Regions from separate parts of the Arthrobacter sp. ZBG10 genome, predicted to be linked through region 2. Evidence: predicted binding sites of a transcription regulator. Region 2 holds the regulator's gene; the other holds the start of a gene.

Region 1 (7,010 bases), on a different contig from region 2:
CAAGCCTAAGCTAGGGCGCCGGCGGGAGCTCCCAGGTTACGCCCGGAGCGCCCTGCTCCTGCAGCAGCCGGTTCACGGCACTGAACGGCCGGGAACCGAAAAACCCGCGGGACGCGGAGAGCGGGCTGGGGTGGACGCTGGCGACCACGGGTGTGCCGCCCAGGAGCGGCCGGATCCCCTCCGCGTCCTTGCCCCACAGCACCGCGACCAACGGCGTCGGCGTCCCGTCCGCTGCGGTGCGCCCCGCCACTGCGGTGACGGCCGCCGTCGTGACCGCCTCCCAGCCTTTGCCCCGGTGCGACCCTGCAGTCCCGGCCCGCACGGACAGGACCCGGTTCAGGAGCAGGACGCCCTGGCCCGCCCAGGCTGCCAGGTCGCCGTGGACCCGCGGCGGAAGGCCCAGGTCGGCCTCCAGCTCACGGTAGATGTTGGCCAGGCTTCGGGGGATGGGACGGGTGCGGCGGTCCACCGCGAAGGACAACCCCACAGCGTGCCCGGGCGTTGGATACGGGTCCTGGCCCATGATGAGGACCCTGACGTCCGCCAACGGTTGGCGGAAGGCGCGCAGGATGTTCGACGGCGCCGGCAGGACCGGGTGCCCGGCCCCGGCTTCGGCGGCAAGGAAGCGCAGGACGCTCCGGAGTTCGTCCTCCACCCCGGCCAGTGCCGCCGCCCAGTCCGGTGCCATCAGCCCGGGCAGGGGGCGATCCACCAGGGCGGCAAAGCCGCCGGCATCCGCGGGCTCCGGGTCCAGGTCGAAAAGTGCGTCGGTTTCAGCCACCGTCCCATTGTGGCAGGACCGCCCGCTATGTTGTGGCCCGGGCGGGCCCTTCACGGCTCCGGACCATCCACCGGAGCAAATGACAAGCCTGTTATTCGTCCGTACCATGGGGGTGGACATTGACTGCAACCAGCGAAGGAGTGCGCCGTGGCGGAACCAGCACACGAACACGTGCCTGCGCAGGAGCCGCGGACCTCTCCACTGGCGGATTTCACGCTCCGGGACTCGCCCCTGGGCGAGCGTGAACAGCGGATGCTGGCCCTGGAACGGCAGTGGTGGAAGTACGCCGGGGCCAAGGAACAGGCCATCCGGGAACTGTTTGACCTCTCCGCCACCCACTACTACCAGCTGCTCAACGCCCTGATCGACAGCGAGGATGCGCTGGCGCACGATCCCATGCTGGTGAAGAGATTGCGTAGACTACGTACGTCCCGTCACCGCGCCCGTACCGCGCGGCGCCTGGGGTCCGACGCATAGTCGCCCCCGCCAGGACGCCAGCAGCGACCAGCAAGGATGTCATTTCCCATGACCAAATACGCCCGCGACGAATTCGACAAGGTTCCCCAGACCGCGTCCCGCCAAGGTGTCCACCGAACGGCAACGGCCCCGTCCCGGACGCGGTTGTGGCCCATTTTGGCCGTGGGAATCGCCGCGTTGGCCATCGGACTGGTGTCCTTCCTGGTCCTCCCCAAACTCGGTTTCACCGGTCCCGGCAGCCAGGCAGGCACCAGCCAGGAAGCGCCCCTTGCAGGGACTGACGCTCCGTCGGCCGTAGCACCCGGGGATACCACCTCGCCGTCCGCGGAACCCGCTCCGGCCAGCACCGGGGGACCCGCCGCCGGTGCATCGCAGGAGCCCAGCGCCCCGGCAACCACCGCAGCGGCCGCTGACAAGACCCAGCCCGTGGCCGTCTATAACGCCGCCGGTATCGCAGGGCTGGCCACCAGTGTTGGCGCCACCGTGCAGTCCGATGGCTGGCAGCTGGGCCAGGTTGGCAACTGGGCCGGTGCCCCGCAGCAGGGCTCCGTCATCTTCTATGCAGGAGCCGAGCAGCAGGCCAACGCGCAGGCGCTCGCAGTCCTCCTGGACATCCCCACAGTGGTGAGCAGCACCGAATTCCAGGTGCCGCTGGTGGTTGTGGTGGGCCCCGGTTTCCAGTAACGCCCGTCCGGTCACGCCCGAATAACTATTCCCGGCAGCCCCGACCGGCGCCAGCGGCAGCGGCCGGACATTGGCTAGAGTGACATTTCAGGCTTGGTCCGGATCCGGTGCCCTACGCGGCGCCGCTGACGGGCCCAACGGAAAAATGGGTGGGTCAGCATGGCACAGGGAACCGTCAAGTGGTTCAACGCGGAGAAGGGCTACGGCTTCATCACCGTGGACGGGTCCGGCGATGACGTCTTTGTCCACTGGTCCGCCATCCAGGGGGACGGCTACCGGGCCCTGGACGAAGGCCAGCGCGTGGAACTCGACGTGGGCGAAGGCGAAAAGGGCCCGCAGGCCGATAACGTCCGGCCCGCAGGGTGATGGGCATTCCCGCGACCCGCCGTTTTCCGCTGACCCTGGGGCTGATGGTGGGCGCCTCCATGGCGTTGGCATCATGCTCCGGGATGACCGGCAACGCCCGTACCGATGGGGCCGCAACGGCCGCTGCTTCCGGTGACGGCGTCCTGCGGGTGGGCCTTATCCTGGACAACACCGGCGACGGAAGCTATCTCAACGATTCCCAGCAGGCCGCGGCCAGGCTGGCAGTCAAGGAAATCAACGCCGCCGGCGGGCTCAAGGCCCGGCAGGTGGAACTCCTGCCTGCCACGGCCGGGCGGGACACGGCAGCCCAGGCCCACCGGCTGGTGGAATCCGAAGCGGACGTGGTCATCGGGCCCACCGATTCGAGCCATGCCGCCGAAGCCATCGATGTGCTCTCCCGTGCACGCACGCCACTCATCTCGCCCGCCAACACGGCTGCAGGCCTCACCGCCATCGACAGCGGCGGCTACTACTTCCGCACCGCGGCCGCGGACGTTGCCCAGGGCCCGCTGCTCGCCAAACTCGCCGGGGACGGCGGCGCCACCACAGTTTCGGTGCTGTACCAGGACAGCGCCTACGGCAAGGACGTGGCCACCGCCGCTGCGGAGGCGGCCCGCGAGGCCGGCCTGGACGTGGTGGCCAACACCGCGTTTAAACCCGGAGAGGCACGCAGCGCGGCGGCAGCAGCAGGTGCCGCGGCCCCGGGAGCCGTAATCCTCATCGCCCGTGACGGCGCGGAAGGGGCCCTGCAGGAACTGGCCAAGGCGGGGATTCCCGGCACGCACCTTATCCTCAGCGACGGCGCCTTCGCCAGGTACGGTTCCGCACTGGCCCCCAAAGCACTGACCGGGGCCCGCGCCCTGGTCCCCGGCAAGCTGCCCACGCCCGCCTTCCAGGCCCGGTTGCTGGCCGTGGCGCCGGACCTCAAAGACGTCTCCTTCGCCGCCGAAACCTTCGACGCCGTCACCCTGGCCGTGCTGGCCGCAGCCAAGGCGGACGATGACTCCGGCGCATCCATCGCCGCCAACCTGATCGCCGTATCCGGCGGAACAACCGAGGCAACCGCGACGGCTCCGGCGTTGACGCCTTGCCTTTCCTACGCGGATTGCCTTCCGGCAGCGGGTTCGGGCCGGGGGATCAATTACGACGGCGAGTCAGGGCCGGTTGCCTTCGACGCCAACGGGGACATCACCGCTGCCACTTACAGCGTGTTCAGGTACGGCGACGACAACGTGCCGGCAGCCACAGGCACCGAGACGGCGGGCCGGGCCGGGAGCTAAGACACCGGTTCACGCCTCTTTGCGCAGAGCGGAACAGGCCTTCATTCGCTTGCACTCACACGTGGAGAGTGCTAATTATTGAGTTAGCACTCTGACGTATCGACTGCTAAGCGATGTCCGGTTCCGGCCGGCAGCGCCTGGCGCCGGATTCGGAGCGAGAGAAACACCTTCCTGAAGTGAGACCCGGACCCGGGGGCATACAGAGGCCACCGGCGAAAGGTCGTCCGTCGCGGGCACCGCAGCGAAGGTTCATTCTTAACGTCTGTCCCCGAAAGGACTACTGCCGTTATGGCCAAGATCATTGCATTTGATGAAGAGGCACGCCGCGGCCTTGAGCGGGGCCTGAACATCCTCGCCGACGCCGTTAAGGTCACCCTCGGCCCGCGTGGACGCAACGTCGTCCTCGAAAAGAAGTGGGGCGCCCCCACGATCACCAACGATGGTGTTTCCATCGCCAAGGAGATCGAGCTGGACGATCCTTACGAGAAGATCGGCGCAGAGCTGGTCAAGGAAGTTGCCAAGAAGACGGACGACGTCGCTGGCGACGGTACCACCACTGCCACCGTGCTGGCGCAGGCACTGGTCAAGGAAGGCCTGCGCAACGTTGCCGCCGGCGCCGACCCGCTGTCCCTCAAGCGCGGCATCGAGAAGGCAGTCGAGGCAGTTACTGCCGAGCTGCTGAACTCCGCCAAGGAAATCGAAACCAAGGAAGAAATCGCTGCCACGGCATCGATCTCTGCCGGTGACGACGAAATCGGTGCGCTGATTGCCGAAGCCCTGGACAAGGTGGGCAAGGAAGGCGTCATCACGGTCGAGGAATCCAACACCTTCGGCCTGGAACTCGAGCTCACCGAAGGCATGCGCTTCGACAAGGGCTACATTTCCGCGTACTTCGTCACTGACGCAGAGCGCCAGGAAACGGTCCTCGAGGACCCGTACATCCTGATCGTCAACTCCAAGATCTCCAACGTCAAGGAACTGGTTGCTGTCCTCGAAAAGGTCATGCAGTCCAACAAGTCGCTGCTGATCATCGCCGAGGACATCGAAGGCGAGGCCCTGGCCACGCTGATCGTGAACAAGATCCGCGGCACCTTCAAGTCAGTCGCCGTCAAGGCTCCGGGCTTCGGCGACCGCCGCAAGGCCCAGCTGGCCGACATCGCCGTCCTCACCGGCGGCCAGGTCATCTCCGAAGAGGTTGGCCTCAAGCTCGAAACTGCAGGCCTTGAACTCCTGGGCCAGGCACGCAAGGTTGTTGTCACCAAGGACGAGACCACCATCGTTGAGGGTGCAGGCGACGCCGACCAGATTGCCGGCCGCGTTGCCCAGATCCGTTCCGAGATCGAAAACTCCGATTCGGACTACGACCGCGAGAAGCTGCAGGAACGCCTGGCCAAGCTGGCCGGCGGCGTTGCAGTCATCAAGGCCGGTGCCGCTACCGAAGTTGAGCTCAAGGAGCGCAAGCACCGCATCGAAGATGCCGTGCGTAACGCCAAGGCAGCCGTTGAAGAAGGCATCGTCGCCGGTGGCGGCGTCGCCCTCATCCAGGCCGGCGCCAAGGCGTTCGCCAACCTGCAGCTCTCCGGCGACGAAGCAACGGGCGCCAACATCGTCCGCGTTGCCATCGACGCTCCGCTGAAGCAGATTGCCTACAACGCCGGCCTGGAGCCGGGCGTTGTGGTTGACAAGGTCCGCGGCCTGCCCGCAGGCCACGGCCTGAACGCAGCCACCGGCGAATACGTCGACCTGCTGGCAGCCGGCATCAACGACCCCGTCAAGGTGACCCGCTCTGCCCTGCAGAACGCGGCCTCCATTGCCGGTCTCTTCCTCACCACCGAGGCAGTTGTTGCTGACAAGCCCGAGAAGAACCCCGCCCCCGCAGGCGGCGGCGACGACATGGGCGGCATGGGCGGCTTCTAGTCACCCCTTCGCCGGGACCAGTCCCGCCGTACACCAAAGCGGCCCCCTCCTCGGAGGGGGCCGCTTTTGTGTGGACTTTTACTTACGTGCGCTGGAAAGCATTTCGTCAACTTCCATCCGGAAGCCTTCGGCTGCAGCTGACGGGCTAAGCCGGTCATACAGCACCTCGTCAGTGAAGCGCTTGATGACGTTCTGGACGCTGCCGGCGCCAACGGGCGGGACGGCGGGCGCGGTTTTGATGTCCGGGGAGATGTCCTTCAGGAAGGACACCACCGTGGTGTCGGCCGGCTTCAGGTCCGGGGTGATGGCCTGGACGATGTCCGTGTTGGTGGGCACGCCGCGGTCCGTCATCAGGATCTTGCCGGCTTCAGGGTTGTTGGTCAGGTAATTGATGAACGTTGCGGCCTCGGCCGGGTGCTTGGACCGGGACGACGCGGACCAGAACATGGTGGGCTTGTAGTACATGCCATTGTCCGCCGAGGAGCCGTCCGTGCTGGGGGCCCGGAGCATCTTGATGCTGCCCCCGGTGGTGGCTTCAAGGGAACCCAGCTGGTTGGTCCACCACCAGGCCATGCCTACGCGGTTGGTGCCGAAGAGGCTTTCCTCCAGGCCGGCCCCTGAGTCCTCCGTTGCCACCGTGGCCGGTGGGCTGGCCTTCGAATCGCGCTGTTCCTTCAGCCGTTCCCAGAAGGAGGCGGCGGTTGTGGTGTCGAAGTCCAGCTTTCCATCAGCGGAATACAGGGCTTCGCCGTGCTGCCGGAGCCAAATGATCAGGTCTGCCTCGTTGCTGCCGTAGGCGGCGCCATAGGTCTTGCCGTCGCCGGACGCGCTGATTTTCGCTGCCGTGTCCATAAAGTCGTCCCAGGTCCAGGTGGCGTCATCGGGGATCGGGACGTTGGCGGCTTCGAAGACCTTGGTGTTGGCCATGATCACGTAGGCGTTCTGGCCGGTGCTGAGCCCGTATTGCGACCCGTCGTACTGGCCGGAGGCCAGGGCTTCCTTGTCCAGTTTTCCGGTGTCGATGCCGTCCTGCTTGGCGAGGTCCAGGAGGGCGCCGCGGCCGCCGTACTCTGCGATGTACTTCTGGTCCATCTGGATGACGTCAGGGGCATCGTTGGCGGCCGTCTTGGTAGCCAGCTTGTCCCAGTAGCCGCCCCATTCGCCGGGTTCGGATTCGATGTTGATGTTCGGGTGTTCGGCTTCGAAAGCGGCGATGACCTTTTCGGTCTGGGCGTTCAGGTACTCGTTGCCCCACCAGGCAAAGCGCAAGGTCACTTCGTCGCTGTTGGAGCTTCCGGCGGCACCGCAGCCGGTTGCAAGGATGGAGAAGGCTACGGCGGCTGCGCCGAGCCGGAAGCGCCTGCCGAGGCTGGTAGGGATCGTCATTGATGAACCTTCCTGGTGATGGTCTGCACGTTTCCCTGGGAGCGGGACATTCATTTCACTCCGCATGAGAAAACGTTTTCTCAGGTTGTAGAAGTGATTGTTTCCCACCGCGGGGGTCT
Region 2 (7,010 bases):
CCGGCGTGAAGGACGTGCGCCAGTCCAAGGTGGGTGACACCGTCACCAACCTGGCCAAGCCCGCCTCGGAATCGCTGCCCGGCTATGCGGACGCCAAGCCCATGGTGTTCTCCGGCCTGTACCCGCTGGACGGCGCCGATTACCCGGTGCTGCGCGACGCCCTCGAAAAGCTCATGCTCAATGACGCAGCCCTCGTTTACGAACCGGAGACCTCAGCGGCGCTGGGCTTCGGCTTCCGGGTGGGTTTCCTGGGCCTGCTCCACCTGGAAATCACCCGCGAACGGCTGGAACGGGAATACAACCTCGCCCTGATCTCCACGGCACCGAACGTTGAGTACGAGGTGACGCTGGAGGACAAAAAGGTTGTCCAGGTGACCAACCCCAGCGAATACCCCACAGGGAAGGTTGCCGAGGTCCGCGAACCCATGGTGTCCGCCACCATCCTGGCCCCCAATGAATTCGTGGGCGCCATCATGGAACTGTGCCAGAGCCGCCGTGGCGTGCTGGGCGGCATGGACTACCTTTCCGAGGACCGGGTGGAAATCCGGTACCGCTTGCCGCTGGCCGAGATTGTGTTCGACTTCTTCGACATCCTCAAATCCAAGACCCGCGGCTACGGTTCCCTCGACTGGAAGGCAGACGGCGAACAGGCCGCCGACCTGGTCAAGGTCGACATCATGCTCCAGGGCGAGCAGGTGGATGCCTTCAGTGCCATCACGCACCGCGACAAGGCCTACGCCTACGGCGTTATGATGACCGGCAAGCTCCGCGAACTGATCCCGCGCCAGCAGTTCGAGGTGCCCATCCAGGCCGCGATCGGCTCCCGCATCATCGCCCGCGAAAGCATCCGCGCCATCCGCAAGGACGTGCTGGCCAAGTGCTACGGCGGTGACATCACCCGAAAGCGCAAACTGCTGGAGAAGCAAAAAGAAGGCAAAAAGCGCATGAAGATGGTGGGCACCGTGGAAGTGCCGCAGGAAGCGTTCATCGCCGCCCTCACCACCGATGAGTCGAAGGACAAGGCCAAAAAGAAGTGACCACCGCGCAGCCGGGGACCCGCTGATGCCCAGCGTCCTTCCCCTGGGCGACCCGGCGCCGTCGGACGGCCTGCTGCCTGCCCAGGCGGCGGCCGGCGCGGCGGACCGGGCCTTTGGCCTGTACGTCCACATCCCGTTCTGCGCCGTGCGGTGCGGGTACTGCGACTTCAACACCTACACAGCAACGGAACTGGGCGGCGGCGCCTCCCAGGACGCGTATGCCGGCACCGCCGTGTCCGAGGTGGACCTGGCTGCCCGGGTACTCACCGCGTCCGGGCTGCCGGACCGTCCGCTCAGCACGGTGTTCTTCGGCGGCGGCACTCCCACGCTGCTCCCTGCGGAGGACCTTGGGCTGATCCTCCGCGCCGCCATCAGCACGTGGGGGATTGAGGACGGTGCCGAGGTCACCACCGAGGCCAACCCCGATTCGGTGACACCGGAATCCCTTGCCGTGCTGAAGGCAGCCGGTTTCACGCGCGTGTCCTTCGGCATGCAGTCGGCGGTGCCGCACGTCCTGAAGGTCCTGGACCGCACGCACAGCCCGGCCCGGGTTCCGCAGGTGGTCCGGTGGGCCCGCGAGGCAGGCCTGGCGGTCAGCCTCGACCTCATTTACGGCACCCCCGGCGAATCATTGGACGACTGGCGCCTCTCCCTGGAGACCGCTCTTTCGTACGAACCGGACCACATCAGCGCCTACGCCCTGATTGTGGAGGACGGCACCAAGCTCGCAGCCCAGATCCGGCGCGGGGAAGTGCCTGGAATTGACGACGACGACCACGCGGCCAAGTACGAACTCGCCGACCAGTTGATCACCGCAGCCGGGCTTGGCTGGTATGAGGTCAGCAACTGGGCACGGACTCCGGAGCAGGCCTGCCGCCACAACCTGGCGTACTGGCGGGGGGACGACTGGTGGGGCATCGGGCCGGGCGCCCACTCGCATGTTGGCGGGGTCCGCTGGTGGAACGTCAAGCACCCCACTGCCTACGCGGGGCGGCTGGGCCGGGGCGTCTCGCCCGCTGCCGGGCGGGAGACGCTGGATGCGGAAACGCGCAACGTGGAGCGGGTCATGCTGGCGGCCAGGCTCAGCAGCGGCCTCCGGATTGACTCATTGGGCGATGCCGGCCGCCGGCAGGTGGCGGGCCTGATCGCCGATTCCCTGGTGGAACCCACTGCGGCGTTCCGCGGAACACTCGTGCTCACCCTCAAGGGCAGGCTGCTGGCGGACGCCGTGGTGCGGCGGATCCTCCCGGACTGACTGACCCGCAGCCGGCGCGGTTAACGGCTCAGGCCGTTGGCGGACTGTTCAGTGCCGTAACGGTCCGGGTGGTGCTGTCCCACAGCCGCGCGTCGGTGCACCGGGCCTCGAGGGTGGCGTCCAGGGTCCCCACTGCCGCGCCCAGCAGCTCTGCCGGAATCCGGCGGGCGAGCGTGACGTGCGGGGTCCAGGCGCCGGGGCGGGTGAGGGGCAAGGCGTCATTGGCCTGCCGGTGCAGGCCGGCGTGGAGGGCCAGCAGTTCCCTTGATCCCACCACCAGCCGGGCCAGGACGTATTTGCCTTTCCCTGCAGGGAAGAGGACCAGCCCGCCCAGGCGGACGTCCAGTGGAAGGCCCGCCCAGAGCCCGGCCGCTTCGGCCGCAACAGCCAGGCTGTTGCCCGCTGCGAGCGTGATGTGGGGCCTGTTGCTGGGGGCGGTATGGGAGCCCAGGCTGGGCAGGCCCGCCGCGGCCAGCCGGGCCCAGTCCGCCCGGATGCACGCCTCGGCGGTACCGTCGAAGGTCAGCTCGATGCTTCGCACGGGACCCGGCCGTCAGGCGGTGTTACTTGATCCAGCGGAGGTTGAACTGGTAGCGGTAGGGCTGGCCGCGGTTGACGCGGATGCCTGCTGCCACGGAGTAGCAGGTCAGGGCAATCCAGATGAGGGCCGCCGCGACGGCGAAGATGTTTCCGATCACCGGGATGAAGACCAGGATGTTCGCCACCACCGCAGCGATGGTGGGAGGCAGGCTGAAGTTGAGGGCTTCCTTGGATTCCTGGGCCGTGAATGGTCCACGATCACGGAAAATGAGGTAGACGAGCAGCGACGGGATGCAGCCCAGGATGCCGCCGAAGTGCGCCAGCGTGGCCCATTGCCGGTCTTCGCTGGCCGTCAGGGGCAGCGCGTTGGCCGGGACGCCGTGGTATTCGGACCGGCTTTGGCGGCCCTGCGGGTCCCCGTGCCCGCGTGCGTTGTCTGCCACAGTTGTGTTCCTTCGAAGATGCAATAGTGCGTTCGGCGCTGAGGCGCCGGCCGCCCCCGCCGGGAGTGGCAGGTGCTGGTCTACCCAGAATACTGGGTGTTGGCCGGAAGACTGCCCTAGGGAACCGTGAGGAAGTCGATGACTTCCTCCACCCGGCCCAGAAGCGAGGCCTCGAGGTCCGCATAGGTATGCACCGCACCCAGGAGTTTCTGCCACCCCAGCCCCACGTCCTCCTTGGTCTGGTGCGGCCAGCCGAACGCGGCCAGGATCCCGGTTTTCCAGTCCTGCCCGCGCGGCACGGCAGGCCACTTCGCGATGCCCAGCACGGAGGGCCGGATGGCCTGCCACACGTCCACATACGGATGGCCCACAATCAGGACGTTCCCGGCCGCGCCGGGGGAGGCCATTACGGCATCGGCAATGCGCGATTCCTTCGAGTTGGGTACCAGATGGTCCACCAGGACGCCCAGCCGCCGGCCCGGACCGGGGTTGAAGGCCGCCACCGCACCGGCCAGGTCATCGATGCCGTGGAGAGGCTCGACGACGATGCCTTCCACCCTGAGGTCATCGCCCCACACCTTTTCCACCAGCTCGGCGTCGTGCTTGCCCTCCACCCAGATGCGGCTTGCCTTCGCCACCTGGGCGCGCTGGCCGGCCACCCGAACGGAACCGGAGGCGGTCCGGCCCGCCGCAGTGGTGGGAGCGGCACGCGGCGCAGGCGGAACCAGATTGATGGGCCGGCCCTCCAGGAGGAAGCCGAACCCCAACCGGAAGGACCGGGACTTTCCCCGCCGGTCCTCCAAGGCCACCACATGCATGCCGCCGGACTTCTCCACCCGGGTTACGGCACCGACCCAGCCGGACTGGACGTCCTCCAAAACCATGCCGCGCTCCACCGGGACCTCGGGCAGGGTGGTGCGGGCCGGGGCGGACATGTCTGCCGGCCCCCAGTTCTGGTAATCCATGGTTGACTCCGCCTCGCAGTTGGTTTGTGGCCCGGAATTTCGCCCGGAGCGGTACCAATGCTAACAACGGGGCGGGGCGTAATAGACTGTTGGCACTAAGGCATGCCGAGTGCTAACTGACGGGGCCGCGTTGCCCAGGCGGCGCGGCGGCCCCAATCCCGGATGGAGGTGGACTATGAGCGAGCCACGCAAGCTGGAAGTCCTGCGGGCCATCGTGGAGGACTACGTCCATTCCCGCGAACCCGTGGGCTCCAAAGCCCTCGTGGAGCGGCACCATCTTGGCGTCTCCAGCGCCACGATCCGTAACGACATGGCGGCCCTGGAGGACGAGGGCCTCATCACGGCACCGCACACCAGCGCCGGCCGGATCCCCACGGACAAGGGCTACCGCCTGTTTGTGGACCAGATTTCCGCGGTCAAACCGTTGTCGCCGCCGGAACGGCGGGCCATCCAGTCGCTGCTGGAAGGCTCCGATGACCTGGACGATGTCCTGGACCGCACGGTCCGGATGCTCTCCCAGCTGACCAACCAGGTGGCAGTGGTCCAGTACCCGCACCTGAGCCGGGCCCAGATCCGGCACATCGAATTTGTCCTGCTCGCCCCCCGGAAAGTGCTGGTTGTGCTGATTGCCGACAGCGGCAAGGTGGAGCAGCGGGTCATTGACGTTGGCCACGACCTTGCTGACGACGCCCTCGCCGGCCTGCGGACCCGGTTCCTGGCGACCCTTGCCGGGACGCCGCTGGGCCGGCTCAGCATGGTGCTGCCCGCGGTGGTGTCCGCCGTGGCGCCTGTCCACCGCCAGGCCGCACAGGCCTTGGCCAACGGGCTGGAGATCCTGGGGCAGAACAGCCGCGAGGAACGTATGGTGATGGCGGGGACCGCCAACCTGGCCCGCTCCAATGTGGATTTCCCGCTCAGCATCGGACCCGTCCTGGAAGCCCTGGAGGAGCAGGTGGTGATGCTCCGCCTGCTCAGCGAAATGGCGCAGGACCCCCGCGGTGTTGCGGTCAGTATCGGCCGGGAAAACCCCTACGACGGGCTGACCGAGGCATCGGTGGTGGCCACCGCCTACGGTCCGGACAGCACCGCGAAAATCGGCATCCTTGGACCAACCCGCATGGATTACCCCACCACCATGGCCGCCGTCAGGGCTGTAGCCCGATACCTGTCCCGGATCCTGGGTCCCTGAACAGGCCTGCCCGGCCGGCCGCGCGCCGACAGGCACCAAGAGCAACACCGGCAGTCGAACTGCCGGCAGTACAACAAGGAAGAGACACGAACTTTGAGCAGCCACTACGACGTCCTTGGAGTCTCACCGGAGGCTACGGGCGAAGAGATCAAAAAGGCCTACCGCAAACTGGCCCGCACCCTGCACCCGGACGTCAACCCCGGGGACGACGCGTCCGACCGTTTCAAGGCCGTCACGCATGCCTACGAGGTCCTGTCGGATCCGCAGAAACGGCGGGTCTACGACACCACCGGCAACGAAAACGGCACTGACAACGGCTTTGGCGGCGGCAGCTATGCCGGCCAGGGCTTCGCGTTCCAGGACATCTTCGACACCTTTTTCGGCGCAGGCGGCTCGGCCGGCCCGGCCTCCCGCGTCCGGCGCGGCCAGGACGCCCTGATCAGCGTTCGGATCGAACTTAAGGACGCCGTTTTCGGTGTCAACCGGAAGCTGGAGGTGGATACCGCCGTCACGTGCCCCACCTGCGACGGCTCCTGCTGCCAGCCCGGCACCTCGCCGGAACGCTGCGACATCTGCGGTGGCAGCGGCCAGGTCCAGCGGGCCGTCCGGTCCATCCTGGGCCAGGTCATGACGGCGGCGCCGTGCGGTACCTGCGAAGGCTTCGGCACGGTCATCAAGGACCCCTGCAACGAGTGCAGCGGGCAGGGACGCATCCGCAGCCGCCGTTCGTTGACCATCAAGGTCCCCGCAGGCGTTGCCACGGGCACCCGGATCCAGCTTTCCGGCCAGGGTGAAGCCGGCCCTGCGGGTGGCCCTGCCGGCGACCTGTACGTGGAGATCCGCGTCAACAACGACGCCACCTACGTCCGGGACGGCGACGACCTGCACGCCACACTGAACATTCCCATGACGGCGGCTGCGCTGGGAACCGACGTCAGCCTGGAAACCTTCGACGGCAGCCAGGACATCGACGTCAAGCCCGGTACCCAGTCCGGAGAGATCATCACCCTGCGCGGCCTCGGCGTCACGCACCTGCGCGGCTACGGCCGCGGCGACCTTAAGGTGCACCTCCAGGTGGAGACGCCCGCGAGGCTGGACCAGGCCCAGGAGGACCTGCTGCGGCAGCTGGCCAAGCTGCGCGGGGAGCAGATCACCGAAGGCAAGCTCGCGGCCAGCGGCGGTATGTTCGCCAAGCTGCGGGACCGGCTCGGTAACCTGTAGCGGTGAGCAACCCCGTCTTTTTCACCACCGCCGGCGCGCTGGACCAGGTGCACCCCCAGGGCAGGTTTGTCCTGGAGGGCCCTGAAGCCCGGCACGCCGTGGCCGTGAAACGGCTGGCGCCCGGTGAGCCCGTGGACATCGTGGACGGTGCAGGCACCAGGCTCAGCGGAGTTGTGGTGGCTGCCTCGTCCGCGGCACTGGAAGTTGAGTGCATATCCGTGGCCCGGGAGGACCGGCCTGACATCCGCCTTGTCCTGGTCCAGGCCCTGGCGAAAGGCGACCGGGACGAGCTCGCCATCGAGACGGCCACGGAACTGGGAATCGACGCAGTCATCCCGTGGCAGTCCGAACGGGCCATCG

The links. The regulator HrcA, encoded in region 2, represses chaperone genes, less so after heat shock. The targets are predictions, from matches to a motif close to TTNGCACTCGNNNNNNNCGAGTGCNAA.
Region 1: the regulator HrcA is predicted to act here: its motif matches at 3,672-3,698, upstream of groL (chaperonin GroEL).

Annotation. Positions count from the first base shown of each region.
Region 1 covers NZ_LFQH01000058.1:33,168-40,177, forward strand. Annotated here, with positions in the region: gene ACU18_RS14335 (uracil-DNA glycosylase) at 11-781, opposite strand; gene ACU18_RS14340 (DUF3263 domain-containing protein) at 929-1,258, shown strand; gene ACU18_RS14345 (LytR C-terminal domain-containing protein) at 1,307-1,942, shown strand; gene ACU18_RS14350 (cold-shock protein) at 2,102-2,308, shown strand; gene ACU18_RS14355 (ABC transporter substrate-binding protein) at 2,308-3,588, shown strand; gene groL (chaperonin GroEL) at 3,877-5,505, shown strand; gene ACU18_RS14365 (ABC transporter substrate-binding protein) at 5,584-6,891, opposite strand.
Region 2 covers NZ_LFQH01000025.1:73,295-80,304, forward strand. Annotated here, with positions in the region: gene lepA (translation elongation factor 4) at 1-1,037, shown strand, start outside; gene hemW (radical SAM family heme chaperone HemW) at 1,063-2,292, shown strand; gene ACU18_RS06345 (2'-5' RNA ligase family protein) at 2,321-2,833, opposite strand; gene ACU18_RS06350 (DUF4870 domain-containing protein) at 2,856-3,275, opposite strand; gene ACU18_RS06355 (DUF3097 domain-containing protein) at 3,392-4,240, opposite strand; gene hrcA (heat-inducible transcriptional repressor HrcA) at 4,416-5,429, shown strand; gene dnaJ (molecular chaperone DnaJ) at 5,523-6,650, shown strand; gene ACU18_RS06370 (16S rRNA (uracil(1498)-N(3))-methyltransferase) at 6,653-7,010, shown strand, end outside.